4 regions of the Paenibacillus sp. sgz302164 genome follow, and region 4 is predicted to be linked to each of the others. Evidence: riboswitches for the same ligand, from Rfam matches in the RefSeq annotation. Region 4 holds a riboswitch; each other region holds the start of a gene.
What was found. A riboswitch is a leader RNA that binds a small molecule or an ion and turns the genes downstream of it on or off. The one in region 4 is predicted to bind cobalamin.
Positions count from the first base shown of each region.

Region 1: it holds a riboswitch for cobalamin, as region 4 does, so the genes downstream of both, AC0LWT_RS20610 (HoxN/HupN/NixA family nickel/cobalt transporter) here and nrdI (class Ib ribonucleoside-diphosphate reductase assembly flavoprotein NrdI) in region 4, are expected to answer to the same signal.
Region 2: it holds a riboswitch for cobalamin, as region 4 does, so the genes downstream of both, cobJ (precorrin-3B C(17)-methyltransferase) here and nrdI (class Ib ribonucleoside-diphosphate reductase assembly flavoprotein NrdI) in region 4, are expected to answer to the same signal.
Region 3: it holds a riboswitch for cobalamin, as region 4 does, so the genes downstream of both, AC0LWT_RS20445 (ABC transporter substrate-binding protein) here and nrdI (class Ib ribonucleoside-diphosphate reductase assembly flavoprotein NrdI) in region 4, are expected to answer to the same signal.

Region 1 is NZ_JBVYOL010000012.1:135,264-143,677, reverse strand. It holds gene miaB (tRNA (N6-isopentenyl adenosine(37)-C2)-methylthiotransferase MiaB) at 1-240, shown strand, start outside; gene AC0LWT_RS20625 (YlbF/YmcA family competence regulator) at 323-739, shown strand; gene AC0LWT_RS20620 (phosphonate ABC transporter ATP-binding protein) at 857-1,591, shown strand; gene AC0LWT_RS20615 (low molecular weight protein-tyrosine-phosphatase) at 1,588-2,058, shown strand; cobalamin riboswitch at 2,224-2,412, shown strand; gene AC0LWT_RS20610 (HoxN/HupN/NixA family nickel/cobalt transporter) at 2,432-3,235, shown strand; gene AC0LWT_RS20605 (hypothetical protein) at 3,343-3,741, opposite strand; gene AC0LWT_RS20600 (ATP-binding protein) at 3,829-5,076, opposite strand; gene AC0LWT_RS20595 (hypothetical protein) at 5,280-5,456, shown strand; gene AC0LWT_RS20590 (2-oxoacid:acceptor oxidoreductase family protein) at 5,567-6,577, shown strand; gene AC0LWT_RS20585 (thiamine pyrophosphate-dependent enzyme) at 6,638-8,414, shown strand, end outside.
Region 2 is NZ_JBVYOL010000006.1:230,967-239,380, forward strand. It holds gene cobI (precorrin-2 C(20)-methyltransferase) at 1-535, opposite strand, end outside; gene cbiE (precorrin-6y C5,15-methyltransferase (decarboxylating) subunit CbiE) at 528-1,763, opposite strand; gene AC0LWT_RS12220 (cobalt-precorrin-5B (C(1))-methyltransferase) at 1,782-2,885, opposite strand; gene AC0LWT_RS12225 (precorrin-8X methylmutase) at 2,893-3,543, opposite strand; gene cobK (precorrin-6A reductase) at 3,550-4,326, opposite strand; gene AC0LWT_RS12235 (sirohydrochlorin chelatase) at 4,323-5,285, opposite strand; gene cobJ (precorrin-3B C(17)-methyltransferase) at 5,353-7,026, opposite strand; cobalamin riboswitch at 7,172-7,375, opposite strand; gene AC0LWT_RS12245 (hypothetical protein) at 7,419-7,649, opposite strand; gene AC0LWT_RS12250 (DUF1361 domain-containing protein) at 7,664-8,332, opposite strand.
Region 3 is NZ_JBVYOL010000012.1:98,452-106,865, reverse strand. It holds gene AC0LWT_RS20465 (hypothetical protein) at 1-113, shown strand, start outside; gene AC0LWT_RS20460 (SRPBCC family protein) at 313-768, opposite strand; gene AC0LWT_RS20455 (DUF4261 domain-containing protein) at 1,037-1,978, shown strand; gene AC0LWT_RS20450 (DoxX family protein) at 2,101-2,496, shown strand; cobalamin riboswitch at 2,571-2,785, shown strand; gene AC0LWT_RS20445 (ABC transporter substrate-binding protein) at 2,973-4,529, shown strand; gene nikB (nickel ABC transporter permease) at 4,545-5,474, shown strand; gene AC0LWT_RS20435 (ABC transporter permease) at 5,492-6,301, shown strand; gene AC0LWT_RS20430 (ATP-binding cassette domain-containing protein) at 6,298-7,017, shown strand; gene AC0LWT_RS20425 (ABC transporter ATP-binding protein) at 7,014-7,796, shown strand; gene AC0LWT_RS20420 (GNAT family N-acetyltransferase) at 7,813-8,343, shown strand; gene AC0LWT_RS20415 (STM4015 family protein) at 8,398-8,414, shown strand, end outside.
Region 4 is NZ_JBVYOL010000014.1:18,515-24,820, reverse strand. It holds gene nrdF (class 1b ribonucleoside-diphosphate reductase subunit beta) at 1-615, opposite strand, end outside; gene nrdE (class 1b ribonucleoside-diphosphate reductase subunit alpha) at 638-2,722, opposite strand; gene nrdI (class Ib ribonucleoside-diphosphate reductase assembly flavoprotein NrdI) at 2,709-3,068, opposite strand; cobalamin riboswitch at 3,206-3,412, opposite strand; gene serC (3-phosphoserine/phosphohydroxythreonine transaminase) at 3,895-4,983, opposite strand; gene thpR (RNA 2',3'-cyclic phosphodiesterase) at 5,124-5,726, shown strand.

The sequences.
Region 1 (8,414 bases), on a different contig from region 4:
AACACATACAGCAAATTAAGCAACGAGAAGCTGCAGGGTGAAATTGTGGAAGTATTGGTCGAAGGGGAGAGCAAGAACAACCCGGACGTCCTTGCCGGACGCACCCGGACCAATAAGCTGATTCATTTTACGGGATCTAAGGATTTGTACGGTAAATTGATTCATGTCCGAATCACTCATGCGCAGACTTGGGTGCTGAAAGGCGAAATCGTGGAAGCGCCGCTAAAGATGTCCATATAAAATGATTTGTCAATAGTGAGGTTGAAGATTGGAGCGTGCAGTCGTGTCGGAACATAGTCACCATCATCCCCATGCGTTTGAAATGGAGCATTATACGAATACGGAATTAATTGTTCGTGAGGATATTTTGGCCAAAGCGAAAGAGCTTGCGGAACTGCTGACGACTTCGAACGAGGTGCAGTTTTACCAGCAAGCGGAGAAAAAAATTTCCGGTAATGAGCATATTCAAAAGCTGATCAGCGGAATCAAGAAAAAGCAAAAGGAAATCGTCGCTTTCGAGAAGTTTCAAAACGCCAAAATGGTGGATAAAATCGAGAAAGAGATCGATGAATTGCAGGATGAGCTGGACGGGATTCCTATCGTGAGCGAATTTAAACAGTCTCAGGAAGACATTAACTATTTGCTTCAGCTTGTCATGTCGGTCGTCCGCGATACGATTTCGGATAAAATCAACGTGGAAGCGGGCCAAGCGTCGAGTCCGAGCAGCTGCAGCGAATAAAGTGAATGAAACCGAAAATCGCCCTCTTGTCAGGCCAGATGCCGCTAGATGGGCGATTTTTGCCAATAGCTTACGGGTTCAAGTTCATGTTGAGCACAATGTTAAGGAGACGGTGTCATGATCACGGTACGAAATTTAAGCAAAGTTTATCCGCCGGACAATAAAGTGCTGTCTCAGATCAGCTTTCGCGTCGATGAAGGAGAATTCATCGCAGTGGTGGGAGGGAGCGGCAGCGGGAAAACGACGCTGCTGCGCTGCATCAGCCACCAGGAAAAATGGACGTCCGGCCAGCTCATCTACCAGTCGAACGATATTACGACGCCAGGGCTGTTGGATCGATGGAAGCTCGGCAAAGATTTCGCTTTTCTTGAGGAAAAGCCGGCGTTGAATAGAAATAAAAGCGCTATCAAGAATGTCATGATGGGGAAATTTTATCAAACGCCGATCCGTATTTTAACGGGAGCCGTTTCACGCGATGAGCATGTTATCGGGATGGACTATTTGGAAAAAGTAGGCTTGCTCGACAAAGGCGATAAAAAAATTAGCCAATTAAGCGGCGGCGAGCAGCAAAGGGTTGCGATCGCGAAAGCGCTCATCCATGGACCTAAAGTGCTGGTCGCCGACGAGCCGGTGTCGGGCCTGGATCCGAAAGCGACGGAATACATCATGAACGACTTGCGATCCTTATGCAAGGAAAGCAATTTGACGGTCATCGCCGCGCTGCACCAGGTCGAGCTCGCGGAGCGGTACGCAACGCGGATTTGGGGATTGGCGGAAGGCAAAATCGTACTTGACATCCCTGCCAGAGGGCTTACGATGCGAGAAAAACAGCTTATTTTCGGTGCGCCATGATTCAAGTGCTATTCGTATGCTTGGGCAATATTTGCCGCTCGCCTATGGCTGAGGCTGTTTTTCGCCATAAAGTGAAGCAGGCCGGCCTGGATGGGCGTATCGTTGTTGATTCCGCGGGCACGGGGGACTGGCACACCGGAGAGCGGCCGCATCAGGGAACGAGACGAATTTTGGACCGTCACCGCATCGATCATCACGGACTGACCGCAAGGCAAGTGAAGGCAGACGATTTTGAACAGTTTACATATATCATTGCCATGGATGACAGCAACATAACGAATTTAAAATCGTTTGCTCCGGATGCACATGGCGCCTCCATTCATAAACTGTTGGAGTTTGCCCCGGATAAGGGCGGCGGCAACGTCCCCGACCCGTACTACACAGGCAATTTTGAAGAAGTGTACGAGATGGTCGACAGCAGCTGCGAGCGCCTTTTCGCTTTTATCCGAAGCAGGGAAGGCATATAGCCTAGCCTCGGACGTCCTGAAAATTGCGCGTTTTTTACCACATAAGAATGTATAAGTTCTTTACAGCGCTAAAGCGCGTAGAACACATTCTTATTGGCGAATAAACCTACCTCTAAACGCGGTCGCTCATCTTCGAAAGACCTCGATAGAGGTTTATCTCACAACCAAATACGTTTACGGCCAGGTGCCCTTGCCAAGCAAGGGGTAACAGGGAATCGGGTGCAACTCCCGAGCGGTCCCGCCGCTGTAACCGGGGAGCCTTCTTCAATAACGTCACTCAGCCGCATGCTGGGGAAGACTGAAGAGAAGCATTGATCCGGGAGCCAGAAGACCTACCTATCCGTACACCTTAAAATGCCTTCGGAGAAAAGGAATGGTGAGTACATTGTCAACCGTATCGCTTATTTTTCTTGTTTTTGCTTTGGGATTGCGTCATGGCTTGGACGCGGATCATTTGGCTTTTATTGACGGACAAACCCGTTATAATTGGCGGATGGGAAGCCCGATCGCCAGATGGGTAGGCACTTTGTTTTCTTTTGGCCATGGGGCGGTAGTGGCCAGTATGGCGATTGTTTTGGGGATGTTCATCAAAGATTTTGAGTTTCCCGATTACTTCGATACTTTCGCAACATGGATTTCGATATTGTCGCTTTTCCTCATTGGAACGATCAATATTTATAATCTTCTGCGTTCGAAATACAAAAACGAGAGCTTTCAAATTAAAGGATACAAAGGGAAATTTATCGATAAAGTCGCCAAAGGGACAACCAATCCTTTTTTAATTATTTTGGTAGGCGCGATTTTCGCATTGGCTGCCGAAACGATTAGCCAAACGTCCGTTTGGGCGATTGCCGCAAGCAATAAAATCGAATACATGCCCGTTATTTTGGGGCTTGTGTTTATGTTCGGGATGATGCTGACCGATACGCTGGATTCGCTGATTGCTTACCGGATGATTCATCATTCCGGAAAGCTGGGGCAGTCGGCTTCAAGGCTGATCGGATGGGTGATCGTCATTCTTGCTTACGGGGTTTCGTTCTACGAAGCTTTTACGTTTTTCAATCCGTGGGCCGAACTCGATTTCGAAATCGTCGGCATCGGCATCTTTGTATTTTTACTGCTTTGCTTCGTGTTCGTCACGATACGTGCCAAACAGGAATCGCGTTCGCTCAGTTAGCGACGGCTGCGGAACGTTCCGCGGAAACCGCCGTTGACGAAAAGGCATCTTTACCCTGCCGGATGAGGGGAAGATGCCTTTTTTGCCTTTTTCGCACGCATGAGTATTTACAGTGCTGTTAACCCGGCGTTCTGCACGCACTCGGATATCGCCTGAAGCATACTCTTATGAATCGGAATGATAACATCCGTAGGTCCCAGAAGGAAAATTCCGCTTCTGTTATGAACGGTCGCTTTGTGAACATAAATTCTAAAGTGCTCCGAACCGGGAGTGAGTGAAGCGGACTCCTGATTCTTGGATCGCGCATTGACAAAAGTGATTGCTTTCATAGCTCCCACGTCATAGGGCACGATGCTGATCATATCTTCAAGCTTGAAGTAATAATTCACGTGCGGCTTATGAAGGACCAGTTCTCTCGTGGAAACCGTCAGCCCGTAATCCTTCTTTTTGTGGGACATCTTAAGATCGCCCTCAAGCGATTTGATCTGAATAAAATCCGGATTCATGGGACAGCCTCCTTCGCTATTCTGCTGATCGCTATTCTATCAGAATACCACAATCCGGCGGACTTGTTAACGGAAGCTTGTCAATCGTTATCCGGCCTGAAATTGAATCAGACAGACGGTGCCCTTATTCGGATTGCTGGAATAGGAAATTTTGCCGTTCATCGACTTTATGATGCTCATGACAACGACGAGGCCCAGGCCGGTTCCATCCGCTTTGGTCGTATAGAACGGCATTCCTAACGAATTGATTTGCGTTTTGCTCATGCCGACCCCGGTATCGGATATCCAAACATGAATGGTAGATTCGGTTAGGTGTGTATGTACGGTAAGCGTTCCGCCGTCAGGCATGGATTCGATCGCATTTTTGATCAAATTCATCAGGCACTGGCGCAATTTTTTCGATTCTCCCCATATGTAGAGAGGGGAGTCGCTGCTATGCGAGATGTCGACCGTTATTTGATTGGAGACAGCGATCGGATTCATAAATCGGAGCATCGAAGCAAGCTCTTCCTTGATATTCAGCTTTTCCTGCTGACTTCTGTTCGGCTTCGCATAATGCAAATAGTCGCTAATAATCGCATTGGCCTGATCGATGCCGGATAAAGCGAGCGAAATGAAGCGTTTGCGCTCTTCCTCGGAAAATTCCTTCTGTTCCATCATTTGCAAAAAGCCGCGGGTCGTCGTCAGCGGATTGCGGATTTCATGGGAGACCGAAGCGGCCATTTGTCCGATCATGCGGTCTTTTTCGAGATGCAGCAATTTCTCTTTATTGATCTCCTGCTTTTTGACGTGGAAAAAAAGAAAGGTCACGAACCAGCTCGAAACGAAGGACAGCGATACCGCGTAAGCGGCATACACGTAGTTTTGGTCAAGCAGTGCGGGGCCTGCCGCCAAATAAAGCGCCAAGTAACCGAACATCAGGACGGATACGAATATAAATTTGGCTTTGAAGCTGTCGGCGACCATCTTCCGCTTCAAATAGAGGCCCGCCGCGAGCATGAAGGTGCTGCCGAGCAGTACGGGAAGCAGTTCATTTTGCAAAATGACCAGATTGCCGAAGTTGAATGCGATCCACGTAAAAATGCCGGGTACGGATCCCTCGAAGAGGATCGCTAGCGTAAGTGAGACGGGAATCAGATGCAAAGTATAGACAATCGGCTCTATATCTTCATAGCCCAAATAGAAATAGGTGAGCACGAAGAGGATGAGGACGAAAAGAATTTTACGCTTTTGTTCTTTGTATACATATATAGGAGTAAGAACCAAGTAGATCAACAGCGCACTCATCATGTATAAAAGACCATGAAGTTCATGGGTGATGACGGAATGGAGCAATACGAACCGTCCTTTCTAAACGTACGACAGAATATGGTTTTTTTCTACATTATCTCACAAATTACGAGTACTTCAAATAGGTTGGATACGTTTCAAATGATAAAGATTTAACAAAGTGATGTGAGACATTTTCAGCGCATCGCTGTATAATAAGAGAAAGCGTTTTCAAATGATGAGCTGCGATAGAACGGAGAGCGATAAGGATGAGGGCTTGCCCGCATGTTTGTGGAGTTGTCTTTGATCCGCTTGACGAAGGATATGTCGATGTTTGCGAACAGTGTATGGACGGTTGTGCGGAGGAAAGTCCGAATGAAGCGGATGAAAAACAGGAGAGCTTTTATATGGGCTCGTGCGGATTGATTATGGATTACTTGTTATAATCCTAGTCATTGTAAAAAACTGTTGCTTACGGGAAATTTATTGTTACAATGAAAGTAGATTAACAATTCATAAAATTCAATCGCAGCACATTTTTGAAAGGAGACATGGAATGGTAACTTTACCCAAAGTGAACGATCTCGGCTTTTTCGAGATTAGGCTGGAATCCATTGGCGGACTCGGTGCGAACTTGGCCGGTAAAATGCTCGCAGAAGCAGGAGTAGTAGGGGTAGGGCTTAACGGTGTCAGCTTTTCTTCATACGGTTCGGAGAAGAAGGGTTCAGCCGTAAAGGCACACATCCGTTTTTGCGATATGAATACGAATATTCGCGATACGTCTCCGGTCGAACGACCGCATGTAGTCGGTGTTTTTCATGAAGCTCTTTCAAAAACTGTAAACGTTATCAGCGGAATTTATGAAGACAGCACGGTTTTGGTAAATTCGACAAAAACGCCAGATGAGCTGAAGGAAAAGATGAAGCTCAGAGGCGGCACCATTGCGGTTATCGATGCGATCGGCATCGCGCTGGAGGAGAAGAACAGAGTCAACATGGCGATGCTTGGCGCCTTGTTCCGCCTCTGCGACTTTCTGGACCCGGAAGTGATGCGCGGCGTCATCCGCAAATCGCTGGAGAAAAAGTATCCGCAGGCGGTAGCTCCGGCCATCCGCACTTTTGACCGCGGCTACGACGAAGTGCAATTCCAAACGTACGCACTGCCCGAAGGGGAGACGATGCCCGACTTTGTGCGCTTCGATACGCCTGTTCTCGGATATGCGACGCAGCCGATCGGCGGCGTGATTACGAATCCGGGCAACAGCATTCTGAAAGATCTCAGCATTTCCCGGGCGGGGATGATGCCGCATTTTCACGAAGACAAGTGCATACATTGCGCTTCTTGCGACAATGTGTGTCCGGACTTCTGCTTCGTGTGGGATGAGCTTCCGGATAAAAAGGGCCGTCCGCAAATGTTTTTGCAGGGCATCGACTATCAATACTGCAAGGGCTGCCTGAAATGTGTACAGGCTTGTCCGACCGAAGCGCTGTCCAGCGAAAGAGAAGAGGACGGCTACGCGGATTCGCACCGGATGCCGCACCGGTTCAATTTGGCCGCAGGCGTCTAGCCGCGCACGGCATAACATCCGCTATAGGATCATTCATGGGAGAAGGGTGGATACAAACGTATGGCCATTGATATCAAAAAGGAATTGGGGCAGGCCAAAATCGAGCAGCGGATTGTGTACGAATCCGGTAACGAGATGGCCGCATATGCCGCTCATCAAATCAATTATCATATCATGGGATATTTTCCGATATCTCCGTCCACGGAAGTAGCCCAATTTCTCGATTTGATGAAAACGAACGGCCAGCATGACATCGTGCTCATTCCGGCTGACGGCGAACACGGCTCGGCGGGCGTATGTTACGGCGCTTCGACCGCCGGCGGCCGCGTATTCAACGCGACAAGCGCCAACGGCTATTTGTACATGCTGGAGCAGATGCCGGTTCAGTCCGGCACCCGGTTTCCGATGGTGATGAATCTGGTATGCCGCTCGGTATCCGGCCCTCTGGATATTCACGGCGACCATTCCGATCTGTATTATGCGCTCAATACCGGCTGGCCGATCCTGATGTGCCGCGATCCGCAGGCCGTATACGATATGAATATTATGGCTTTGAAGCTGGCCGAAGACCCTGCGGTGCGCCTGCCTGTGCTCGTCGCGTCCGACGGCTACTTCACCTCGCACCAAAAACGAAGAGTGCAGACGTTCGCCAACCGTGAGGATGTGCATGCTTTCATCGGCGAGCAACCGCAAGGATTCCCGAATACGCTGGACCGCAACAATCCGATAACCGTAGGCCCGTATATGAACGAGCCGGACTATATTAACAACTGCTATCAGCAGTCGGTCGCCATGTACAACGCGGAGGAAGTGTTCGACCGGATCCGCCGGGAATACGCGGACTTGACAGGGCGCGATTATCCGATTCTCGATCTGTACCGGATGGACGATGCGGAAGTCGCCGTGTTTTTGATGAACTCCTCGTCGGAGATCATCAAGGACGTAGTCGACCAGCTGCGCGAGAAGGGCATCAAAGCCGGTTCGATTGCGCCGAACATGATCCGGCCTTTCCCGGCAAAGCAAATTGCCGAAGCTTTGCAGCATGTCAAAGCGGTCACGGTCGGCGACCGCGCCGATTCTTACGGCGGGCATGGCGGCAATATGGTCAACGAGATCAAAGCCGCGCTGTTCACGCACAGAAATCACGATACGCTTGTGATTAGCCGTGTCTACGGCTTGGGCGGCAAAGATTTTTACTCGGAAGACGGCCACAACCTGTTCCAATTTGCGATCGACGCGATGAACAAAGGGTACGTGGAAGTACCTTTCGATTATTACGGCCATACGGCGGGAGATCCGGCGAAGGCGCCGAAGCGCGTGCTGACGCCAATGAAATATGAGGATCTCAAGACGGGCCTCATTACCGTCACTCCGGACGAAGCTTCCGGCAAGCTGAACGTCCGCATTCCGCCGCTGCGCTCGCTGACGAAGAAGCCGAAGCGCATCGCTCCGGGGCACGGCGCTTGTCCGGGCTGCGGCATTTTCTCGGGCCTGGAGATGTTCTTCAAAGGCATCGAGGGCGATATCGTCGCACTGTTCCACACGGGCTGCGCGATGGTTGTCACGACCGGATATCCGTACTCCGCCCATAAGGCGACGTATATCCATAATTTGTTCCAGAACGGGGCGGCAACGCTTTCCGGCGTCGTCGAAATGTTCTGGGAGCGCAAGCGCCGCGGCGAGCTCGACGGGCTTGGGCTGCAGGACGATTTCACCTTCGTCATGATCACCGGCGACGGCGGCATGGACATCGGCATGGGGCCGGCCATCGGCGCTGCGCTGCGCAATCATAAAATGATTATCCTTGAATACGATAATGAAGGCTACATGAATACGG
Region 2 (8,414 bases), on a different contig from region 4:
TAAACACGATGCAGTCGTGATCTTCAATCGCCCGGCGCATTTTGTCGTAGTCCTCCACAGCCGGCACGATGGCGATTTGCTCATCACCGTCGGCCAGCGGAAAGCCGAGTCTGGATGCGGATGCGTTCACGGACGAAATGCCGGGAATCGAAATCGCCTGCACCTCGGGATGCCGCTCCTTCATCAGCCTCATGAGATGGATGTACGTGCTGTAGATCATCGGATCGCCTTCGGTCACGAAAGCGACATCTTTTCCTTGCGCGAGAAAGCTCCATACGCTTTCCACCGTTTTGGTCCACTGCGCTTCCAGCGCGTCGCGGTCCCGGGTCATCGGGAACGTCAGTCCGAGCATTTCTTTTTGCTCCGTATTGACGTACAGCTCCGTAATCGCCAGCGCATAGCTTTTCGCACCGCGCATTTTCCGCGGGTAGGCGATCACCGGGCACTCCTTCAGGAGCCGGAACGCTTTAACCGTAATCAATTCCGGGTCCCCGGGTCCGACGCCCAGCCCGTATAAAGTTCCAACCTTACTCACCGCTGCTTTCCTCCCCTTCCGAAACTGCGCGCCGCTTGGCCGTAATGATATAGACCGGGTTCAGCGCTTCAAAACGTTTCATGTTCAAAATCGGCTTGCTCCTCGACACCTGCGCGAGCGTAACCGCAGTAACGAAGCCAAGCTTCGCGAACGTCTTGTCCGCCTCGTACAGCGTCTCCATCGTCGCCGCGTTGAGGACGATCGTACCGCCTTCTTTCAGACGGGCCGCGCAAATGCTGAGCAGCTCCTCCATCTCGCCGCCGCTGCCGCCGATAAAGACAGCATCCGGGTCGGCAAAAGCTTCCAGCCCTTGCGGCGCCCGCCCCTGCACAGCCGTCAGATCGACGCGGAACTTGCGGCTGTTGTCCAGGCAGTTTTGCAAATCGTCGGGATTTTTCTCGATGGCGTACACTTCGCCGTTTCTCGCTATTTTGGCGGCTTCAATCGCTACCGATCCCGTGCACGTGCCGATATCCCATACGACGCTGTCGTGCTTCAAGCCCATCTGGCTCAAGCTCAGCACGCGGACTTCTTTTTTCGTAATCAGCCCTTTATCCGGCTTGCGCTGGGCGAACTGCTCGTCTTCGATGCCAAGCGTCCACTCGGGGCCGGCGGATTGACGCTTCAAAATAACAACATTGAGCGGGGAAAACGATGCCGCTTGCATCTGCTCCAATTCGTACCATCCGGTGCGTTCGTTCTCGCCGTCCAAATTTTCCGCAACGAAAGCCCGGTACTCCGTCATGCCAAAAGACAGCAAATAAGCCGCCAGCTCCCCAGGCGTATTCGTGTCGTCCGTAAGCAGCGCCACTTTGTCCTTGCCGTCGATGCGCTGCGCCAAACCTTTCATGCTGCGTCCGTGCACGCTCGTGACGAAAGCGTCCTGCCAACTTTCACCCATACGGGCAAAAGCGAGCTGAATCGAACTGACGTTCGGGTAAATATTTACGCCGTCCAGTTTTTTCGCCGCATAGCCGCCGATCCCGTAAAAAAGCGGGTCGCCGGAAGCGAGAATGACCGTGCTTCTGCTCTCGTTTTGAAGCTGCGCCATAAGGCTCTGCAAGCTTCCCTTAATTACGATCTTTTCTCCCCGAAAATCGGGAAAAAACGCCAGCTGCCGCTCGCCGCCCACGAGCACTTCGCACTCTTCGATCCATTTGATATACAAAGGGAGCAGGCTTGCCTTTCCGTTATCGCCGATCCCGATCATTTTGATGGTGCTGCTCATCCGTTTCATCCTATCTGTTCAAAATTGTTGCGGCCGCACGGCCGCTTGTCCCAACAGCTCCGCCTTCATGGAAATGATGACGGTTTCGATTTCCGCTAACCCGCCGCCGACCTCTTGTAGTCCGGCCTGGCAGCAGCGGTCGCACAGCTTTTCAAAAAAGCCGCTGACGCCGTTTGACGCCATCATGTCCCCTACCTGGGCCGCCGTGTTGGCTCCGCGGATTTCGGCGGCCAGCGCTTCAGAAACCCCCGCTTCTTTCGCCACCTGCGCCAAAAATCCGAAATCGACCGGGGCGCTTTTGGAATGGACCATCATGACGCCCTGGGCCACTTTGGAAAATTTACCCATCATCCCGACAAGCGTCACTTTCCTGACCCCTTGTCTTTGGCACTGGGTGAGCGCGAAGCCGACAAAATCGCCCATCTCGACGAAAGCTTCCTCCGGCAGCTCCGGGTACATGCCGATGCCGTAAGTCTCCGTCCGGCCACCGGTGGACAAAACGATATGGTCGCAGCCGCATTTGACGGCGACGCGGATCGCCTGGGCGACGCTCGCTTTGTAGGCCGATGTGGAGAAAGGCACCACGATTCCGCGAGTGCCCAGAATCGAGATGCCGCCGATAATGCCCAGACGCCCGTTGAGCGTCTTCTTCGCAATTTCTTCGCCGTCCGGCACGGATACGGTCACGTCGACGCCGCGCTTTTCTTCGAAGCCGTCGAGCACTTCCTGCACGGTTTCGCGGATCATTTTACGCGGCACCGGATTGATCGCCGCCATGCCGACCTCGACCGGCAGGCCGGGCTTCGTCACGCGTCCGACGCCGACGCCGCCGTCAATCGCGATGCCCGGCTCATCGCGCCAGCTTACCCGCACGACGATTTTCGCGCCGTGCGTCGCATCGGGATCGTCGCCGCCGTCCTTGATCACCGCGGCTTCGCCCCACAGCTCCGTATACTCGCAGCTGTGCAGGTCAAAGGCGACCGTATCCCCGGTCGGGATACGGATGCGCACTTGCGCTTGCGGCGCCTGCCCGATGAGCGCCAGCAGCGCGGCTTTGGGTCCTGCGGTGGCGCAGGAGCCGGTGGTGTAGCCGTAGCGCAGCGGCTTCGCGTCCTCTGCCATACGCGCGCTACTCCTTGCGCGCGGCGAGAATCGACAGCGCGTTCACCGCTGCGACGGCCACGGGGCTGCCGCCCTTGCGGCCGATGTTCGTGATGAACGGCACGTCCAGCTTCGCGAGCTCCTCCTTCGATTCCGCCGCGGATACGAAGCCGACGGGCACGCCGACGATGAGGCCCGGCTTGGCCGCGCCTTCCTTGACGAGGCGGATCAGCTCCAGCAGCGCCGTCGGCGCATTGCCGATGGCGAAGATGCCGCCTTCCGCTTCCTTGATCGCTTTGCGGATGGAAACGATCGCCCGCGTCGTGTTCAACCGCTTCGCTTCCTCGATTACGTCGGCATCGGAGATGTACACCTTGACTTCTCCGCCGAACTGCTCGATCCGCGGCTTGCTGATGCCGACCTGCACCATCTGTACGTCGGCCACCAAAATTTTGCCTGCACGGATCGCTTCCACGCCCGCCTGAATCGCCCGCGGATGAAACACCAGACTGCGTCCCAGCTCAAAATCCGCCGAAGCGTGAATGACCCGCTGCACGACCGGGTACTGCTCGTCCGTAAACGGATGCTCGCCAAGCTCCTCCGTAATCATCTCGAAGCTTTTTTCCTCAATTTCCTGCGGTTGTACGGTTAAAGGTTTGAACTCTGTATGAAATTCCACGTAGAATTACGCCTCCTTATTGATCGACTCCCCGATATGCCGAACGACTCCGTCAAAATCCGAGAACAGCGTCCCGTATTCGATGCCCGGCCTGCCGATGACGATGCTTTCGATGCCCATCTCCAGCGCCGCTTCGAGCTTTTCGTCCACCGCTCCGACTTTGCCGCTTTCCTTCGTAATCATCAAAGTTACGTTGTAATGTGCATACAGCGCTTTGTTCAGCTCTTTGGAAAAAGGCCCCTGCATGGCGACGATGTTTTTTTGCTCGATGCCGAGCTCCTCGCATTTTTCCATGTTGTCTTTGCGCGGCAGCATGCGGGCGACGAGTGTCGTGTCAGGCAAACCGTTCAGCCGGTCGGCAAAAATTTTCAGCGTCTTGCTGCCCGTAGTCAGCATGATGCAGCCCTTTTTTTGCGCGGCGGCCTCAGCGGCCTGCTTGTAGTCGTCCACGATCGTGACGAGCGCGCTCTGCTCGTAGGCAAGACTTTGCCGCTCGAACCGCACATACGGAACTTGCGCCGCTTGCGACGCGGCCATGGCGTTCTTCGACGCTTCCTCGGCAAAAGGATGCGTGGCGTCCGCTACGACGCGAACGCCCTTGTCGGCAATCAACCGCCGCATATCCTCGGCTGTCAGCCTGCCTGTCAGCACGGGCAGCCCTGCGGCTTCCATGCTTTTGGCGGCGCTCTCCGTGACGACCGTCGTCAGCACGGCATGCCCGGCTGACCGGATCCGCAGCGCCAGCTCCCTGGCATCGCTTGTGCCCGCTAAAACGAGTATCATCGCTTCGTTCCTCCCGCGTGCTCGTGCTCATGCTCGTGATCGTGGTGGTCATGGTCGTGGTCATGATGATGATCGTGTTGATGATGGTCGTGATCATGATCATGGTGATGGTGATGTCCGTGATCATGGTCATGGTCGTGATGATGGTGGTGATCGATATGCTTCATCGCCTCTAGACGGTATTGGCACATGTCGCAGTTCATTTTAACCTCGTCCTGCACCGCTTCCAGCGCCCGGCCGATCAAAATTTCCTGCAGCAGCGGATGGAAGCCGAAGTAAGGAGCCAAATGAAATTCCTGCTCCCGATACTGCCGGCGGTATCCTTCCACCATTTCCTCCATCCGCTGAATCAAAATGCCTGTAAAAAGAAAATAAGGCAAAATAATTACTTTTTTGGCGCCGAGCTTGATGCATCGTTCCACGCCGTCATCCATCAGCGGAGCGGTAACGCCGATAAAAGCCGTCTCCACCCATTTTACTTTCAGCCGTTCCCAAAGCAGCCTGGAAATTTTGAACAGATCGCTGTTGGCATCCGGATCGCTGCTGCCCCGGCCGACGATCAAAAACGCCGTGTCCTCCAGCTCATTCTCCAGCCGAACGCCGGAATCCTGCACTCTGGACGTTAAAATGTCCAAAATTTGATCGTGTACGCCGATCGGTCTGCCGTATGTAAACCCGATATGCGGGTATTTCCGCTTAGCCTCGTCAATCGCCGCGGGAATATGAATTTTGGCATGACCGGCCGCAAATAAAATAATAGGTATGACCACAACCCGGTCCGCGCCAAGCTCGATACAGCGATCGATTCCTTGAGCGATGGTCGGCTCGACGAATTCAAGGAAACAAGTCTCTACGATAAAACCGTCCATCTTCCCGGCAATTTCCGCAATAAACTGCCGGACCTCCTCATTGCCTTCCTCATCCCGGCTTCCGTGCCCTACAAACAAGACAGCATTCATGTCTTTATCCCCTCCCAAAACTTCACCGTGCTCTATCCATAAAAAACGAACATGCTGGTATAACGTTCTAATCGCCGCAGACGGCGTTTTCAATGACGAATCCTTGCGCTTCCTGGTGGCGGTAGCCTTCTATTTCTTTAACGCGTTTAAAAAACTTGTGGAACCGCTCGTTCGGATGCCCTTCCCGCTTGTACCGCTCGACAATTCTGACGACCTGCTCGACGAGCTCCGACGGATCGATGCCTTCCGCTACCGGTTGGGCCGGATGCGCGTTTCTGCCGACGGTTTTGCCTCCCAAAAACAAATCGAACTTTTCCTTCCGGTATACGATGCCGATATCCTGCTGCACCGCGCCATAGCAAGCCATGCCGCAGCCGTTGAAGCCGATTTTTAGCTCCTTTGGCACCTCCATGTTGCCGATTCTTTGATGCAGCGCCTCCGCATAAGGAATCGATTCCCCTTTTTCCAGATTGCAAAAGTCGCAGGCTTTAATCTGCGCAACGTCGCCGATCGGCGAAAGCATGAGGCCGAGCTCGCGCAGCTCGGAAGTGATTTCCTGCGGATTGTCCGTCTGGATGCGGACGATCAATTGATGGTGCGGCGAATATTCGATGTCGCCCCGGTCGCCGACGATTTCGCCCAGCGCGCATAACTGCGCCGCGCTCAGCCGTTTATTTGCGATCCCCGGGCTTACCGCAAATTCAAAGATCGACTTTGTCGCGGCAAACGCCATCGGCTCCAAAGCCCCCGCAGTGCCGCCGCTGCCCCGGGAAACCAGCTCCAGCGCCTCCAGCGCCAGCTGCAAAGGGCTGCTGGCTTGGGCCGCCGCTTGCGCTGCCTGCCGAACGGCCGGCTCTCCGCCGGCTGCGGCTCCCGCTCTTTCGCTTCGGTCTTCGGCCGGAGCCTCTTCCTCCTGCGCGAGCGCCCAAGGCTCCGCCTCGGCCCGCAGCCGCTGATGCGGCTTGAGCGGCTGCGTCTCCGCGCCCAGCGTATATTTGCGCTGATACCCGCGCGGGGTTATCAGCAGGCCGTCATAATTTTGGGTCGCCGAGTTGCCGATAATAATCGTTGTCAGCATCCCGATATCGTGATTCAGCATATCGGCCAGCGTCGTTACGACGACGTGCTCCCGATCCCGGTATGCGCTCTTGACGATGCCGACCGGCGTTTGCGGCGAACGGTGCTGAAGCAAAATGCGCTGCGTCTCGACGATTTGACGCGTCCTTCTTCCGCTGCGCGGGTTGTACAGCGCAATGACAAAATCCGCCTGCGCCGCGGCTTCCACCCGCCTTTCAATAAGCTCCCACGGCGTCAAATGGTCGCTCAAGCTGATCGTGCACGCATCGTGCATAATAGGCGCGCCCAGCAAGGATGCGGCGGAATTGATGGCCGAGATGCCGGGGATGATTTCAACTTCGACGCCGTCCGCTTGCGTCCACCCTTGCTCCATCAACACTTCGTAGATAAGGCCGGCCATCCCGTACACACCGGCGTCTCCGCTTGAGATAACCGCTACCTTTTTCCCCAGCTTCGCTTGTCTGACCGCCTCCTGCGCCCGGCTCACTTCCTCCGTCATTCCGGTTCTTACAATTTGCTGTTCCGAAATCAAGCCGGATATAAGATCGACATATGTATTGTAGCCGATGATGATTTCACTTTCTTGAATAGCCTCGCGCGCCCGCTTCGTAATATGTTCGAAACTTCCCGGCCCGAAACCGATGACGAGCAATTTCCCCGGCATAGCAATCACCCTTTCTAAAAACCTTTTGCACGAATAAAAAAGCATTTCCAACACAACATCATGTTAGAAATGCCTGGTTTGAACGTCTTTTCAATAAGCACAGGAGCAACCGCCCTCTAACACACCCTAATTCCTCGTAGGGCAAAAGTGTCGTTCAAACCGGGCAGGTCTCCTGACTTCGATCATACTCCCGGCGTCTTCCCGGGTATTGCCCAGTGACATGCTGCCAAGGAGAGGCTTTGCTCCAAAGCCCGATCGTTACAGTGGCGGGTCCGTGCCGGATTCTCACCGGACTTCCCTTTTAACTGAATGAAACGTATCATTCAGCACCTGGTTCCATCCATATGCAATTAAAATCATCCTATCATCAATCGTATGCATTGTCTATGCAATTATTCATAGACAGAGCGGTAGAGACCTTCCAGCAAACTCTTATAATCGGCCGGATCGTACGCAATTTCGGAAAAGCCGACATGAATCACTTTGTTTGTCGTACGCACGACAAAAAAACTTTCTTCCGTCCGCGCCGGATCGATGTATGTATAGCATTCCAGGTGAGTGCTGCCTGTTCTGTTTTGCAAAAATTGCGTTGCCTCGATACTTAGATTTGCGTATTTGGGCATGAAAACTCTCCTTCTTAACGAACGTTCTTTGCGGCGGCCCGATACCGGACAGAAGCGTAAAAAACAAGGTACAAACAGCTAAGAACCAGCATAAACACGCCGATAAAAACGAGCGCATCCCGCTGCTCCAGCAGCTTTAAGGAATCTTGCGCGATCGCCCAGGGCTTGCGGAATAAATCCCAGCTATTATACCGCAAAAAGCGGCCCAAAAACACGCCAACGCTGCACAGCAGCAGCAAGACGCCGGCCAACATCCAGCTTGCGGCCGGGCGAAGCAGTCCCTGCCATATTTCGTGCACGAGATAGAAGGCAAACAAGCCGACCCAAAGGGCAATAATCGCCGTAAAAGCGTTCAGCAATACGTCAAAATGTACGGGAACCGACGATTTCAAATATGTCAAATGCACCAGATCCGTCAACATATACGGAGCATTCGGCAAAAACAGCAGCCATACCAGCAATCCGATCAGCAGTCTGATGCGGAATGTTTGCTGCATATGCCACCAGTAACGAACGGCCAGCGCCGCCGCCAGCGGAATCCAGGCCAGCATCAAGTTCGGCGCAATCAGCCATCTGTACAGAAAACTGCCCGACGACCCGTAAATACGGACCAGCAGCAGCGCCGTACAAGCCGCTGACGCGACCGCAAGCATACCGACCAAGTAAAACAAAGCCCGATTCATTTGCACATATATTTTGAAATTCAGCAGGAACAGCTCCTTTCGACGTTTCTATTATACCGCACAATCTATGAAACACGAATTC
Region 3 (8,414 bases), on a different contig from region 4:
GCTCAGGTTCACTTTCAGCGAAAATTCCTGCACTTTTGCAGGCTTTTCACCAAAATAAGCCAATTTCGAGAAAAAAACCTGCACTTTCGCAGGTTTTCTCCCTAGCAAGCTGATTTCTGCCCATTCGTGCAATTCCACGACCTGCACCGGGTGAGGCACGCGCTCAGAAAAAGCGGCTGTCCCCCAAATTAGTCACACTCGTTCCCCTAACCCTCACAGAGTGTCGCGATTGCCAAGCGAGGCTGGGAACGGCTAAGCCGCCAACCGGAAAGGAAGCCTATTCAACGAGTGACATCCCTATTCGATTCAGGGTTAGATGGAAATGGGGGACAGCGTTTTTCCCGTTTCGAGCAAACTTTTCAAGTTGCTTAGGACGGCCGGCCATCCGTTGTTCAATCCTTCGAACGTATCCTCTTTATCCAGCAAGTCGGCGGGCAGCAGGTTTTCGTGCTTAAGCGTTAATTTTACAGCTTCTTTCATCGGTCTCAGCTCAAAAGTGACCCGTGACGGCTGCTCGCGGACGATTGGATCATTCACGTAATTCCACGTAAAGGAAAGCAATCGATGCGGTTCGCACTTCAGGATAATTCCGTGATCGGAGACTTCTCCGTTACGGGAATAGGTGATGCTTGAGCCTTCCTGCCAATCGGACTGAACATCGCTTCCAAAGAAATACTTTTTGGTAAAATCGCCGCTTGTCAGAGCTTCCCACAGTTTTTCCGGTGTCGTGGCGATGTAAGTAACATAAACAAAGGTCGTATCAGTCATTTTTATTCTCCTCCAGTTTTTCTTTAAGTTCGCGCAAAGCATCGATCCGCTGCCGCTCATACTTTCCAATCCAGCGATCGTAAATTTCCCCGATAGGGGCGGCGTTCAAATCATGCAGTTTATTTCGTCCTTGCCATTCAACGGCAACTATTATATGCAGCCTTTTGGGTGCATGTCAAGGCGGCAGAACGAGGCTTTAGACCTATCCAGAACGCAGTATAATTTGCCGATATATGGAAAGAAGAATGAGAGGATAGAGGTGCGATATATGCCTAAAGGATTTTTTTCACAGGGAGTTATGGTGCTCTTGTCGGAGGCCGTTTCGATCCGCAAAATAGAAGAGATGCTTAATCGGCGGTTCGAAATTGTAAGTATAAAGGAAACCTATGAAGAGTGGGTGTTCGGCGGCCCCAGCCTGCTTGTTCCATACCGTCCGGAAGTCAACGGGTATATTCAGGTTGACGTCGTCGACAGGCCCTGGCCGGACGACATGGGCGACCCGTCGGAGGAGGCCATGATATTCGGGGCCTGGTCAATGGGCTTTTTCGGGCCTTATACGTTCCCGAACAATTTGGAGCGCGCGGCGCAGCAGGCGTGGGGATATCCCGAAGGACGGCAGGCTTGCGCCGATCACGAGGCGTTCATCCGCATCCGTTCCACGTATACGTTTGGTCAAATGGACGATCAAGCGCCGCTTTTGCCTGAGGATTATGAATCGCTTCCTGAGCTTTTGGCCGTGACCGACATCGCTGGTGTTCTGCTTCAACTGCCCGAAGCGCTTTGCTATTTCAACCCGAGCGGGGAGTGCCTCGCTTCTACAGAGATGTTTCATGAACTGTATGAACGCTATGAACAGACGGCGCTGCCTCCGCTGGAACTGTGGTCCAATGTCAGGATGTTTAACATTCCCAGCGATGAAAACTGGCTATTGATGGATTCGGTCGGCATGCTTCAATTGGATGTGACCGATCATGAGGCGATTTTTCATCGTCATGTTTACGACCCTGCCGAAGTCGCCAACTTTCTAAGAAACATATCGAATTATGTATACGAGAGCGGCCCCGTTATTAAAAATGGCGATACGACAGACGGGCCGGGCGGGGTCCGTTGGCAGGGCGTTTTGGCGGAGGAAGGATTGGCTGGACCGCCGCGCGAAGTAATCCGATGGTATCCGATGGACGGCAGGGAACGCCCGGCAATGCCGGAATGACCGACCGTTTTCCTGCCAATGCGGGAGAGGAATTTTTTAGAATATAGCAATTAAGAAGAAATCTTGCCCCTGTGTTTATGATAATATGAGTGCATGACATAGCCTAGAAGGGTGAGGAAATCATGAGAACCGAAATATCAAGAGGCAGGCTCTGGACGGCGCGAATCATGAGCTGGCTGGTTATTTTGTTTATGCTGTTCGATAGCATTTTTAAGTTCATTCAACCCGTACCCGTTGTAGAAGGCACAGTTGCTCTCGGCTATGCCGAGCACCATATCGCCGTAATTGGCATACTCGGGCTGATTTCTACCATTCTGTACGCCGTTCCTCGTACATCTTTTCTGGGTGCGCTGCTGCTGACCGCTTATTTTGGCGGGGTGGTTGCCACGCATATTCGAATGGACGCGCCGCTTTTTACGCATATTTTATTTCCGGTATATTTTGCTGTCCTGGCTTGGGGTGGAGTTTGGCTGAGAGACGAGCGCGTGCGCAAACTCATTCCATTTCGCAGCAAATGATCGGTTAAGCGTGCGAACTTTCGTACATTGACATTTTCGGGTTTCATAACTAATATTAAGAGAGTTTCTCACAACTTCATATTTTGGAAATAGGTGTAGTTAAAGTTTGTATCTAAGCTTTAATCGCTTAAAAGGGAAGTCCGGTTTAATTCCGGCACGGACCCGCCACTGTACATGAGGTTCAGCCATGCCGGCTGATTTCTTTCGGAAAAGCCACTGGGCCATAAACCCGGGAAGGTCCGGAAGTCATACTCTTAGTCAGGAGACCTGCCTGTTTCAACATCACTGTTAGATCTACGGGATATTAGGGAGGTGGTTGGATGTGCTCATTTGTAAAATGTCTAAGTCCATGAACCCCTTCATGCTGAAGCGGTTTTAGCCGTTGTCTAGCCATGTACGCGTATAAAAAGCATTTCCGACTGCTTGTCTTGGGTCGGGTGTGCTTTTTTTGTTTTTTACTAAAAGGGGGATGCAAGATGAGAACAATGGAAAACAGATTTTCGCTGATTAAATGGGGAGTGATTGCAGCGGTTGTGCTTTCGCTGGCGGGATGTTCTACGCAGGACAAAACGAGCGGAACGGACACAAAGCAATCGTCCGCAGCCAAAAAGCTGACCGTAGCTTACACGTGGAAGCCTTCCGGCGTAGACCCCCACGGAGCGGACAGTTGGGACGTTATGCGTTCCGGCGCCGGTGAAACACTGGTTCGTCTCAACGAAAAGTTGGAGCCCGCTCCTTGGCTGGCCAAAGAGTGGAAGCAGGTAAATCCGACGACATGGGTGTTTAAACTGCAGGAAAACGCCACTTTTCATAACGGAAAGGCGATGGACGCGGAAAGTGTCAAAAGTTCGCTGCAGCGCTCGATCGAGAAGAGCCATTTAGCCAAAGATTTGCTGCAGCTGAAATCCGTGGAGGTCGTCGCGCCGCATGAATTGAAAATCGTAACGGACAAGCCGAATGCCGCATTGGTATCTAATTTGGCAGATCCGTCCACGATTATCTTGGATACGGCGTCGATGGATGCGAAAAGCGGTTACCCCGCCATGACAGGGGCGTTTAAAATCAAACAGTTTAACAAAGACGAGTCGCTTGTCGTCGAGAGATATCCGAATTACTGGGGAGAACCGGCCTTATTGTCCGAAGTCACGATGAAATTCGTAACGGATGGCAATGCCCGTTTGATGGCGCTGCAGTCGGGTCAAGCGGATGTCGCGACCGATATTCCGATCGACAGTGCGGCCTTGTTGGAAAAGGACAACAAGACCAAGGTGCTGTCGGCCCCGTCGCTTCGGACACACATGATGCTTTTTAATATGAAATCCCCCTTGTTCCAGGATGCGGCTAACCGGAGGGCGGTAGATCAATCGATTCCGCGGGAGGCTATTGCAGGTACCGTTATGAAGGGTTACGGCACTGCAGCAAAAGGCCCATTTCCAAGCGTACTTCCGTTTGGTAAAGTAGAACGTGCGGCGCAAAACCTCACTGTCGGGCAATTGCTGACACAGGGCGGCTGGCAGAAAAATGCGCAAGGGATTTGGGAAAAACAGGGGAAACCGTTCGAGGCGACACTGTTAACTTTTCCGCAGAGGCCGGAGCTGTCCGTCATGGCCGAGGTCATCCAAAGCCAGTTATTAAAAGAAGGCATTAAGATCAACATTCGCAAAGTGGAAAATATCGATGACGCTTTGCTGAAGGATGATTGGGATTTATCGATGTACAGCATGTTAACGGCGCATACAGGCGAACCGCAATATTTTTTGAACACGTTCTACCGGTCGAATAGCGAGTCCAACGTCAGCCGGTACGCGTCGCAGCCGTTGGAACAGATTCTGGATCAACTTCTTTTGGCGTCGGATCCGGCTCAAAGAAATCAATTGGCCGTACAAGCCCAGGAAATTGTGAACACCGATCTGCCGCAGTCGTTTATCGTTCATCCCAATAATGTATTTGGCGCTAAAAAAGGCGTGCAAGGATTTACTCCTCATCCGATCGAGTACTATTACATTCATTCTAAAGTCGATATGACGGAATAACAGGTGAAGCATTCAATGATTCGCTTTTGGTTGGAACGTGTGGCCCAACTCGTCATCGTTATATTTATGGTTTCTACTTTGACTTTCATTTTGATGCGGGTATCTCCCGGAGACCCGGCTGCCATCCTGCTGAAGGCGCACGATGTGCCCGCTTCCCCGGAAGCGTTGGCGTCATTGCGCCGGCAGCTGGGGCTCACGGATTCGCTATGGATGCAGTACATCCATTGGCTGCGCGACGTTTTCACATGGCAGTGGGGTCAATCTTACGTTTCCAAAGAACCGGTACTGGACGAACTCGTCAAAAGGTTGCCCGCAACTTTAGAATTGGCTGCAGCCGGATTTGCCATCATGGTATTCCTTACTTTTGGCTTGGGAATTACGACAGCTATTTTTTCCAACGGATGGCTGGATCGAACCGGCAGGTTTTTGGCGCTTGCGGGGTCTGTTCTTCCTTCGTTTTTGCTCGGCTTTCTTTTGATCTATTTGTTCTCCGTCCGGCTCGGCTGGTTTCCCTCCATGGGCCGCAGCGGCGCGTCCAATCTGGTTTTACCCGCAGTTACGCTCGGTCTTGGGCTAGGTACTATGTATGCACGGGTTTTGCGCGCGAATATGTTGAAATTGCACGATATGCCATTTATTAAAGCTGCCAAAGCGAGAGGGCTGTCCAGAAGCCGTATTTTTATATTTCATGTGCTTAAACATGCAGTGCTGCCTCTTTTGACGATCATGGGTACGAATTTTGCGTTTATGCTGGGCGGCAATGTCATTGTCGAAACGATATTTGCCTGGCCGGGTTTGGGCAAATATTTGATTGACGCGATTGCATTTAGAGACTATCCGGTCATTCAGGGGTATGTGATCTTCGCGACTTTCCTGATCGTGTCGATTCATTTGCTGGTGGAGGCTGTACAAGTTTCTCTGGACCCGCGGCTGTCGGCCCAATAGGAGAGGGGAAACACGGATTGAATACAACACGGTTCACTTTCAACGGGAGTCTACTAACCGGAATTGGGTTGTTGACGGTTATCGTCATCATCGGGGTGGCCGCGCCCTGGCTCGCTCCTCACGATCCGCTGCAAATTGATCTATTGAACCGGCTGGCCGTCCCCAGCCTGGAATACCCTTTCGGTACCGATCATTTGGGACGCTGCGTATTGTCGCGAACGATGTACGGCATACGAACGACTGTAACGGTTGCGTGTATGATTATGGTGTTTACGGTATGCATCAGCTTGCCTATCGGTCTTTTCATCGGGTATTTGCGCGGTCTAACGGACCGCATTTTGATGCGTGCGATTGATGGCATGCTTGCCATTCCCGACATGGTGATCACGGTTGCGGCCGTCGGCATTCTAGGCCCGAGTCTGACGAATATGGTTGCAGCTATCATTATGGTTCGCTGGGCAACCTATGTTCGTTTTATTCGCACCCTCGTTCAAAAAGCTTGCCGCGAAGATTATATTTTGTATGCGCGTCTGTCGGGCAATTCGCACTTTCGCATTATGAGGCGCTATATTTTTCCGAAAATCGTTTCCCCGCTCGCCGCATTCGGCGCATGGGATATGGGGAGGGTCGTACTCATGATTGCCGGTCTTTCGTTTCTCGGTCTCGGCGCGCAGCCGCCGACACCCGAATGGGGAGTCATGCTGCACGATGCGACGGCATATTTCCAATTGGCTCCACATGTCATGCTGTTTCCGGGGCTGGCGATTATGCTGTTTGTATGGGCTTGCCAGCTTATGGGAGACCGTTCCGAAAGAGGTGCAGCGTGACAGCGAACCGGAAATCTTTGTTAAGTGTCGAGAAGTTAACGATTTCACAAATGGCATCCGATCCGCCAAAACCGCTTGTCCGGGAAGTATCGTTTCAATTATATCCGGGTGAAATTGTCGCGCTTACAGGGCCGAGCGGGTGCGGCAAAAGTTTAACTGCACACGCGATCGTCGGGTTGTTGGAACCGGAATTGAAAGTAACGAGGGGCCAGATGATGTATAACGGTCAAAATATCGCCGGCAACGATGACCGAGGATGGCAAAAGCTCCGCCGGGAAGAAATTGCCCTGCTGATCCAACACTCGTTGAACGGGCTGAATCCGATCCTGACGGTAAAAAAACAGATGACGGAAACTTTGCGGCACAGGAAAACGTACTTAAAAAAAGATATCGAACCTTACCTGTGCGAGCTTCTGAGCCAAGTCGGCTTTTCGGACCCGAAGCATATTTTATCCGCCTATCCTTTTGAATTGAGCGGGGGGATGTGTCAAAGGGTGCTGGTGGCCATGATGTTAAGTTTGAGGCCTAAACTATTGATTGCCGACGAACCGACAACGGCCCTTGATGCGATCAACAGGGACAAGGTGTTGACCTTGTTCAAACAGTTGAGAGACGATTACGCGCTGACCATCCTGCTGATTTCGCATGACAGGCAAAGCGTGAGGCGGATTTCAGATCGCGTTATCCAAATGAAACCGGAAGGAATCCTTCAATGATCAAGCTGGAATTGCGGCAGGTGACAAAGTCATATCCGATTAGAACAAGGCATCGATCGCGCTTTAAGGCACAGACAACCGGCGTCCAGGCGGTGAAGCAGGTTGACTTGATTTTGCATAAGGAAGAATGCCTAGGTTTAATCGGGGAAAGCGGCAGCGGCAAAAGCACGCTCGCCAAATTGATCATGCGGCTGGAGCCGGTATCTTCGGGGCAAATCCTGCTTGACGGGCAGCCGATTTCCGGCAAACGGACGAACGATCTCGATATTTACAGGCGTATTCAACTGGTGCTGCAGGATTCGTCTTCCTCTTTGCATCCGGGCATGACGGTGAGTGAAATTTTGGAAGAACCGATCTGCAATTATTTTCCGGAAGAAAAAGCAAATGTTCAAGAGCGGTGCTCAGACCTATTAAAGCTCGTCGATCTCGATGACTCGTATTTATCCAAGCATCCGCATCAATTAAGCGGCGGACAGAAGCAGCGCGTTTGTATCGCCAGAGCGTTGGCCGTACGGCCCGAAACGATCATTTTTGACGAATCCGTCGCAAGCCTGGACCCGTCGTCGCAAACTTCCATGCTGCAAATGTTAAAACGCGTGCAAAAGCAATCACAATTATCTTATTTGTTTATTACGCATGATCTTATTTCCGCCCAATCATTCTGCGACCGGGTTGCTGTCATGTATCAGGGAGAAATTGTGGAGACATTCACGGATTGGGACGACTCGCATTTTAAACATCCTTATACACGTTTGTTGTTCCAATCGATATTTGCATGAACCGGAGGGGAGCCGAATGAACTTGCTGTTAAAAGATTACGAAATCAGGGAAATCGAATTGGAGGAGGCGGCTGCGGCGGTGGATTTCGCTATGAGGATCCGCAGAGAAGTTTTTCCCATGCTGGATCCCTATACGCTGCCGTCCGATTTGGCGGATTTTCAAAACGTATATGACCGGTCGGAGAAGGCTGCATTTCTCGCGGCTTTCGATAAAGACGGTGCGATTGCCGCAACAGCGGCATTTTTGCGTTATGACGATCGCATTCAAGACATGAAAGGCCGTTATTCATCCCGGAAGACGGCGGAATTGGTGAAATGCTACGTGAAACCGGAGCTGAGACACCAAGGGCTGGGCTCCGAATTAGTAAGGGAAGTGCTCCAGCTCGCCCGCGTCAAAGGGTATGAGACCATGTACCTGCACACGCATCGTTTTTTGCCTGGGGCGGTGCGTTTTTGGGAGAAGCAGGGATTTGTGCTGCGTCTGGAGTCATTTGATTCCTATGAAACGGTGCATATGGACAAAGGTTTGAACGATTGCGCGATTTGATTCGTCATTATACAATCAAACATATCGATTTCATTCGAATGGAGAGGAATACATATGTCCGAAACTAAGCT
Region 4 (6,306 bases):
GGCAAGCACGCCCACATACAGCCCGTGAATGCTTTCGTCGCGCAAAATCAGATCTATGATTTCGCCGCTGCTCGTCATCTTGCCTTGGCCGGCCAAATACAGCGGATAGAAAAAGCCGCTATAGAACAAATAGCTTTCAAGCAGCACGGATGCCGCCATCGCCAAATACAGATCCTTGCGGGTGTGAATGCCGTCGTAATATTTGGCAATCGTATTCGCCTTGAACTGCAAATACGGATTTCGCTCCACCCAGAGGAAAATGTCGTTGATCTCCTCCGTCGTAGACAGCGTCGTAAAAATGCTGCTGTACGATTTGGCGTGAATTTGCTCCATCATGCCCATGAAGCTGAGCACCGCTTTGCGCTGCAGCCCGTCCACATGCTCCAAAATTCTTGGCATCCCTACGCCGCCCTGCATCGTATCGAGCAGCGTAAGCCCGCCCAGCACTTTCATATACAGGTCGCGCTCCGCTTCGTTCAGCGTCATCCAGGACATTTTATCGTCAGACAGAGGAATTTCTTCGTCCGTCCAAAACTGCATAATATTTTGATTCCAGAACGTGATCGTAAAATCGTCGTCAGGCCGGTTCCAGTTGACGGCTCTCTTGGTGGTCATCTTGTATTCATTCCCCTTCCCGTTACACCGAACAGCTGACGCACTCTTCAACGGAGAGCTGGTTCGTCCGCGTGTAATAGAGCGATTTTAACCCGACACGGGCAGCGTACAAATAATAGCGCGCAAGCTGTCTGGTCGTCACATCGCTGTTGACATGAAGCACCGTCGAAATGCCTTGATCGACATGCGTCTGGATTTCGGCAATCAGGTCAAGAATTTTGAATTGGTTCATTTGATACGCCGATTTATAGAAGAAGAAATTGTCTCTTCGCAAATACGGCATCGGGTAATACGTCGTCGAGTTCGCGTACGTCCGCGTTTCGATCGGCTCGACGATCGGCATGACGCTGGAAGTCGCATTCTGGATGTACGAAATGCTTTGCGTAGGAGCGATAGCCATTCTGTACGCATGGTAAAGCCCGTGAGCGCGCACTTCTTCCTTCAGCTTGGCCCAATCGTCCGGAGAAGGAATCTGCATGCCCTCGAACAGTTGTTTCACCTTGTCTGTGACCGGGCGGTAATCGGTTTGCAAGTAGCGGTCAAAATAAGCGCCGCCGGCATATTCCGAAAGCTCGAACCCGTCGAACGTCTCGCCCTTCGACTTCGCGATCTCCATGCTTTTTTCAATCGAGAAGAAATTCATCGCCATGAAAAACGTGCGGACAAAATCTTTCGCTTCTTCGCTCTCATAACTGATCTTGTTTTTGGACAAATATCCGTGCAGGTTCATCGCACCCAGTCCGACCGAGTGCAGCTCGCGGTTCGCCTTCGCTACGCCCGGCGCGTTGGCGACCGTCGTCATATCGCTGACGGAGGTCAGCGCAATCATGCCCTCGTGCACCGATTCGCGCAGCTTTTTCAGATCCATGACATTCGCTATGTTCAAGGAAGCCAGATTGCAGCTAATATCTCTGCGAATCAGGTTCTCATCGCCGTAATCGCCGATCTCCGACGTCTCCTGCAGCTGAAAAATTTCCGTGCAAAGGTTAGACATCTTGATCGCGCCGATCTGCTTGAGCGGGTGCGCCAAATTTGCATTGCTGCGGTTCATCATGTAAGGATAGCCGGATTCCAGCTGCGTCGTGGCGATTTTTACGAGCATTTCGCGGGCGCTCATCACCGGTTTCTTTTTGACTCTAGGGTCCGCCAGCAGCGTGTCGTACATCTCGTCCATGTCCATATCGTCAAGGTGCTTGCCGTACGCTTTGTATACCGTATAAGGCGCGAACACATGCAGCGGCTGGTTCTCTTCGGCCAGTTTGTAGAATTTATTCGGCACGATCAAACCGATCGACAGCGTTTTGAGGCGCGACTTTTCGTCCGCATTGATTTTTTTGCTGTCCAAAAATTCCATGAGGTCCCATCCGAAGATGTTGTAATACGCCGCTCCGGAACCTTTGCGCTGGCCCATCTGATCCGCATAGGAAAAAGCGTCCTCCATAAGCTTGAGCACCGGCATAATGCCTTTGGCCGCACGCTCGACGCCTTTGATCGATTCTCCGCGGCCGCGCAGCTTGGACAGATTGACGGCCACGCCGCCGCCGATTTTGGACAGCTGCATGCACGTGCCCAGCACATAGTTAATCGAATTCAGCGAATCGTCCATCTCCAGCAGGAAGCAGGATACCATCTCGCCCCTGCGGCTTTTGCCGGCATTCAAAAACGTCGGCGTCGCAGGCTGCAGCCGCTGTTCCATCATCGATTTCGCCAACTGTTTCGCCGTTTCCGCATCGCCGCGACCCAAGTAAAGCGCCACAATCGCGACCCGGTCCGCATAATGCTCAAGATAAAGGGTTTTATCGTCACTGCGCAAAGCGTAATCCGTATAAAACTTCGAAGCCGCCATATACGAGGAGAATTCGAAGTTATATTCGTGAGTGATTTTGTATGTATCTTCAACTTCGGATGCGGAATATTTCTCGTAAACATCCTCGTAAAAGTTGTTATCTATCATGTAACGAACCTTCGAAGCCGTATCGGCAAAATGAAGGCTGTTGCGGTTCACTTCTTCCATAAATTCGTGCACGGCTTCCCGGTCTTTCTCCAATTGAAAAAAGCCGTCGACACCGCGCTGCATGATCTGGTTGTTTAACTCAATATGCCGCAATTGCGTGCACCTCCTGAACAAATCGCTGAACATCCTGCCGGGTTCCGGACAGTTCAAACTTGCCGAGCACAGGCACGCCGTAACGCTCGGCGATGCGGTCCGCGCTCTTTGCGAATCCATCTCCCCAATTCCGGTTCCCGCTGGCCGCTACGCCTTGGAGCCTAGGATGGTTCCGCTCCAAAAAGTGTGCGACTTTCTCCGGAATTTGACCAAAGCCTGTCGTATAGGTGACAAGCACGAAAGGTTCATCCATCTTCATCGCCTCTTCAATTTGAACCGCAGGCAAATTTAATTTTTTAATAAATCTGCGGACATTTCCCGTCTTGGAATCGTAAGCAATCAGCATGGGATTTCGTCTCCTTCTGTCAAAACCATTAAAATGGCGCATTCGGCAAAAAGAAGGACCGAATACGCCACAGGAACATGCGAACATAACGCCTGCCACTGGAGTGGGAGTCTGGACACCTTCCTATCTGCCGTAGGGGTGATTCTTACGAATAGGCAGGTCTCCTGGCTTGGGATCATCATTCCCATCCGCCTTCCCGGCTTTCCTATCGGAGCAAGCCAGTGGCAATCGGATGAAAACTCCTCCTGAACAGTGGCGGGACCGCGCCGGATTTGCACCGGACTTCCCTATTAAGCTTCGTGCGTGTCTCTAGAACGCGAAGCACCTATCCATCACGAGATATAGTTGATAGATTTCAATTTATATCAAGATATAGTGTTTGTCAATGAGCAAATCCGACTATCAAACCTCGAAAATCTCTCATTTCGGAAGCCTCGTTCAGCTATAAAAAACGGCAAAAAAAATGTGGATAAAAGGCGTGAAATGGCAAAATAAGGAACGTCATTTTCGGCTGTTCCTTGTCCGGCGCGGGCTAAATCGGAGTCCTGATTTCATCATTCAGAGCAATGCGCTGGGGATATTCGCTTGCAAATCTGGGGATAAACTGGGGATAATCCGGTACGAAAGTGGTGCACCAAAAACAAAAAAATAGGTCCATGCCAGCATCCTCATAGGCCTTTAGGACCCCATGCAACAACAACGGGACGAAGCCCTCTCTCCCAAATAAATCCAATTTTATGCCAAAACACCAAACAAAGCTATCCAGGGACGGAACAACGCCCTGAATAGCTTTAAAAATTGAATGATACAAGTCCAGCCGGTCGATTTATCCGTTGCGCTTTTGGAAATCGGCCATAAAGTCAGCCAACGCTTTGCAGGAAGCGTACGTTACCGCGTTGTAAGTCGAAGCTCTTAATCCGCCTACGCTGCGATGGCCTTTCAAACCGACAAAGCCGTTCTGCTCGGACTCTTTAATAAATTTCTTCTCAAGCTCCTCATCCTGCAGACGGAACGTCACGTTCATCATCGAACGGCTGCCCGCATCGACCGGACTGCGGTAGAAGCCTCCGCTTTGATCGATCGCGCTGTAGATCAGGCCTGTTTTTTCGAGGTTGTTTTTCTCGATGGCCGCAAGTCCGCCCTGCTCTTGAATCCATTTCAGCACAAGGTTTACCATGTAGATGGAGTACACCGGCGGCGTATTATACAACGAGTTGTTTTTGCCATGGATTTCATAGCGCAGCATCGTTGGAATGGTTTTTGGCAAATCCTGGAGCATGTCCTCTTTCAGGATAGCGACGGTAACGCCGGACGGACCGAGGTTTTTTTGCGCGCCCGCGTAGATCATGCTGAATTTCGACACATCGACAGGACGGCTCAAAATGTCGCTGGACATATCGGCGATCAGCGGCACGCTGCCTGTGTCCGGAAAGCTTTGGAACTGCGCCCCTTCGATCGTTTCATTGGAAGTGAGGTGCAAATAGGCTGCATCCGGATGAATGTTGATTTCGCTTAAATCCGGAATTTTCATAAACTTTTGCTCTTTCGAGCTGGCTGCGATGGACACTTCGCCGAACAATCCCGCTTCCTGAACCGCTTTCTCCGCCCAAGCGCCGGTCAGAACATAGCTGCCCACTTTGCCCTGTTTGAGGAAGTTCATCGGAATCATGGCAAACTGCGTGCTCGCACCGCCTTGCAGAAATTGCACCTGATACCCTTCCGGAATGCCGAAAATTTGTTTGAGCAGCTGCTGAGTTTCGTTGTGGACCTGCTCATATTCCGCGCTGCGGTGGGAGATTTCCATAATCGACATGCCGATTCCTTTAAATTCGACAAGCTCCTCCTGCGCCTTTTGCAGCACTTCGAGCGGAAGCGCCGCAGGCCCCGCATTAAAATTATACGCACGATTGCTCATGAATAACCCACCTTTGCTTAATATACTATGGTTATGATAGCAAGATTCGCCTCACGCATCAAGTAAAACCTCTGCTGGACATGCTAAGCTTTAAGTCCGCATGTCAAACGGCACCAATACAAAGCTCTAGGAGGAATAGTATGTCTCTTCAAAATTTTTCCGCCGACCCGTACCGGCTGTTCGTCGGCATCCGTCTCCCCGACGCGTCCAAAGCGGCGCTGGACGCGTGGAAAGGCAGCGCTCAGGAGAAGCTGCCTTTTCACAAGTGGACGCATCCGCAGGACGTCCACATTACGCTTTGCTTCCTCGGCGACGCATCCGCCGGGACTGCGGAAGCGCTGGCGCACGACCTGCGCCAGCTCGCCGCGTCGGCGACACCGCTAGCCCTGCACGCCGAAGGACTCGGCGTGTTCGGGCCGCCGGCGGCGCCGACGGTGCTGTGGGCGGGCGTTGCCGGCGACCTCGATGCGCTGGGCAAGCTCCAGCGCGAAGTTAGCGGCGCCTGCGCCCGCCACGGCTTCCCGGCCGAGGCTCGCCCCTACCGGCCGCACATCACACTGGCCCGCCGCTACCGCGCAGCGGCGGGGCCCTTCCGGCGCGCCGCGCTGGCGGAGGCGGCGCCTGCGGCCGGCTGGGCCGCGTGGCGGGTAGAGGACATCGTCCTCTACCGCAGCCACCTGGGCCGACAGCCGGCCTACGAGCCGCTCGGCGCGTTCCCGCTGGGCGCGCCGGGTCTGCACTGACGCCGCGCGGCCGGCTTCCAGCGGCGCTCGCTCCCGCCACTGACTGCTCGCTCACGCTGGCTCTCACTGCCGCCGCTACTGGTGCCCGCGCTCGCCAATGGTGCTCTCACTGCCGCCGCTACCGGTGCCCGCGCTCGCCAATGCTGCTTTCGCGGGCGCCTGCTTCCGCTGGCTCTCACTGCCGCCGCTATCGGTACCCATGCTCGTCGATGCTGCTTTCGCGGGCGCCCGCTCACGCCGGTACCCGCGCTCGCTCGTCAATGCCGCTTTCGTGGGCGCCTGCTTCCGCTGGCTCTCACTGCCGCCGCTATCGGTACCCATGCTCGTCGATGCTGCTTTCGCGGGCGCCCGCTCACGCCGGTACCCGCGCTCGCTCGTCAATGCCGCTTTCGTGGGCGCCTGCTTCCGCTGATACCCGCGCCCAGTGAGGCTCGCCGCTTTCGTCGATGAGCCGCTTCCGCTAGCTCCGGCTTCCGCCTGTCGCGCTCGCCACTGCCCGCTCACGCCGGTGCCGCTCTCGCAGCGCCAACTTCCATCAGCACCCACCGATGTCGCTCCCGCCGATACCCGCCAATACTGT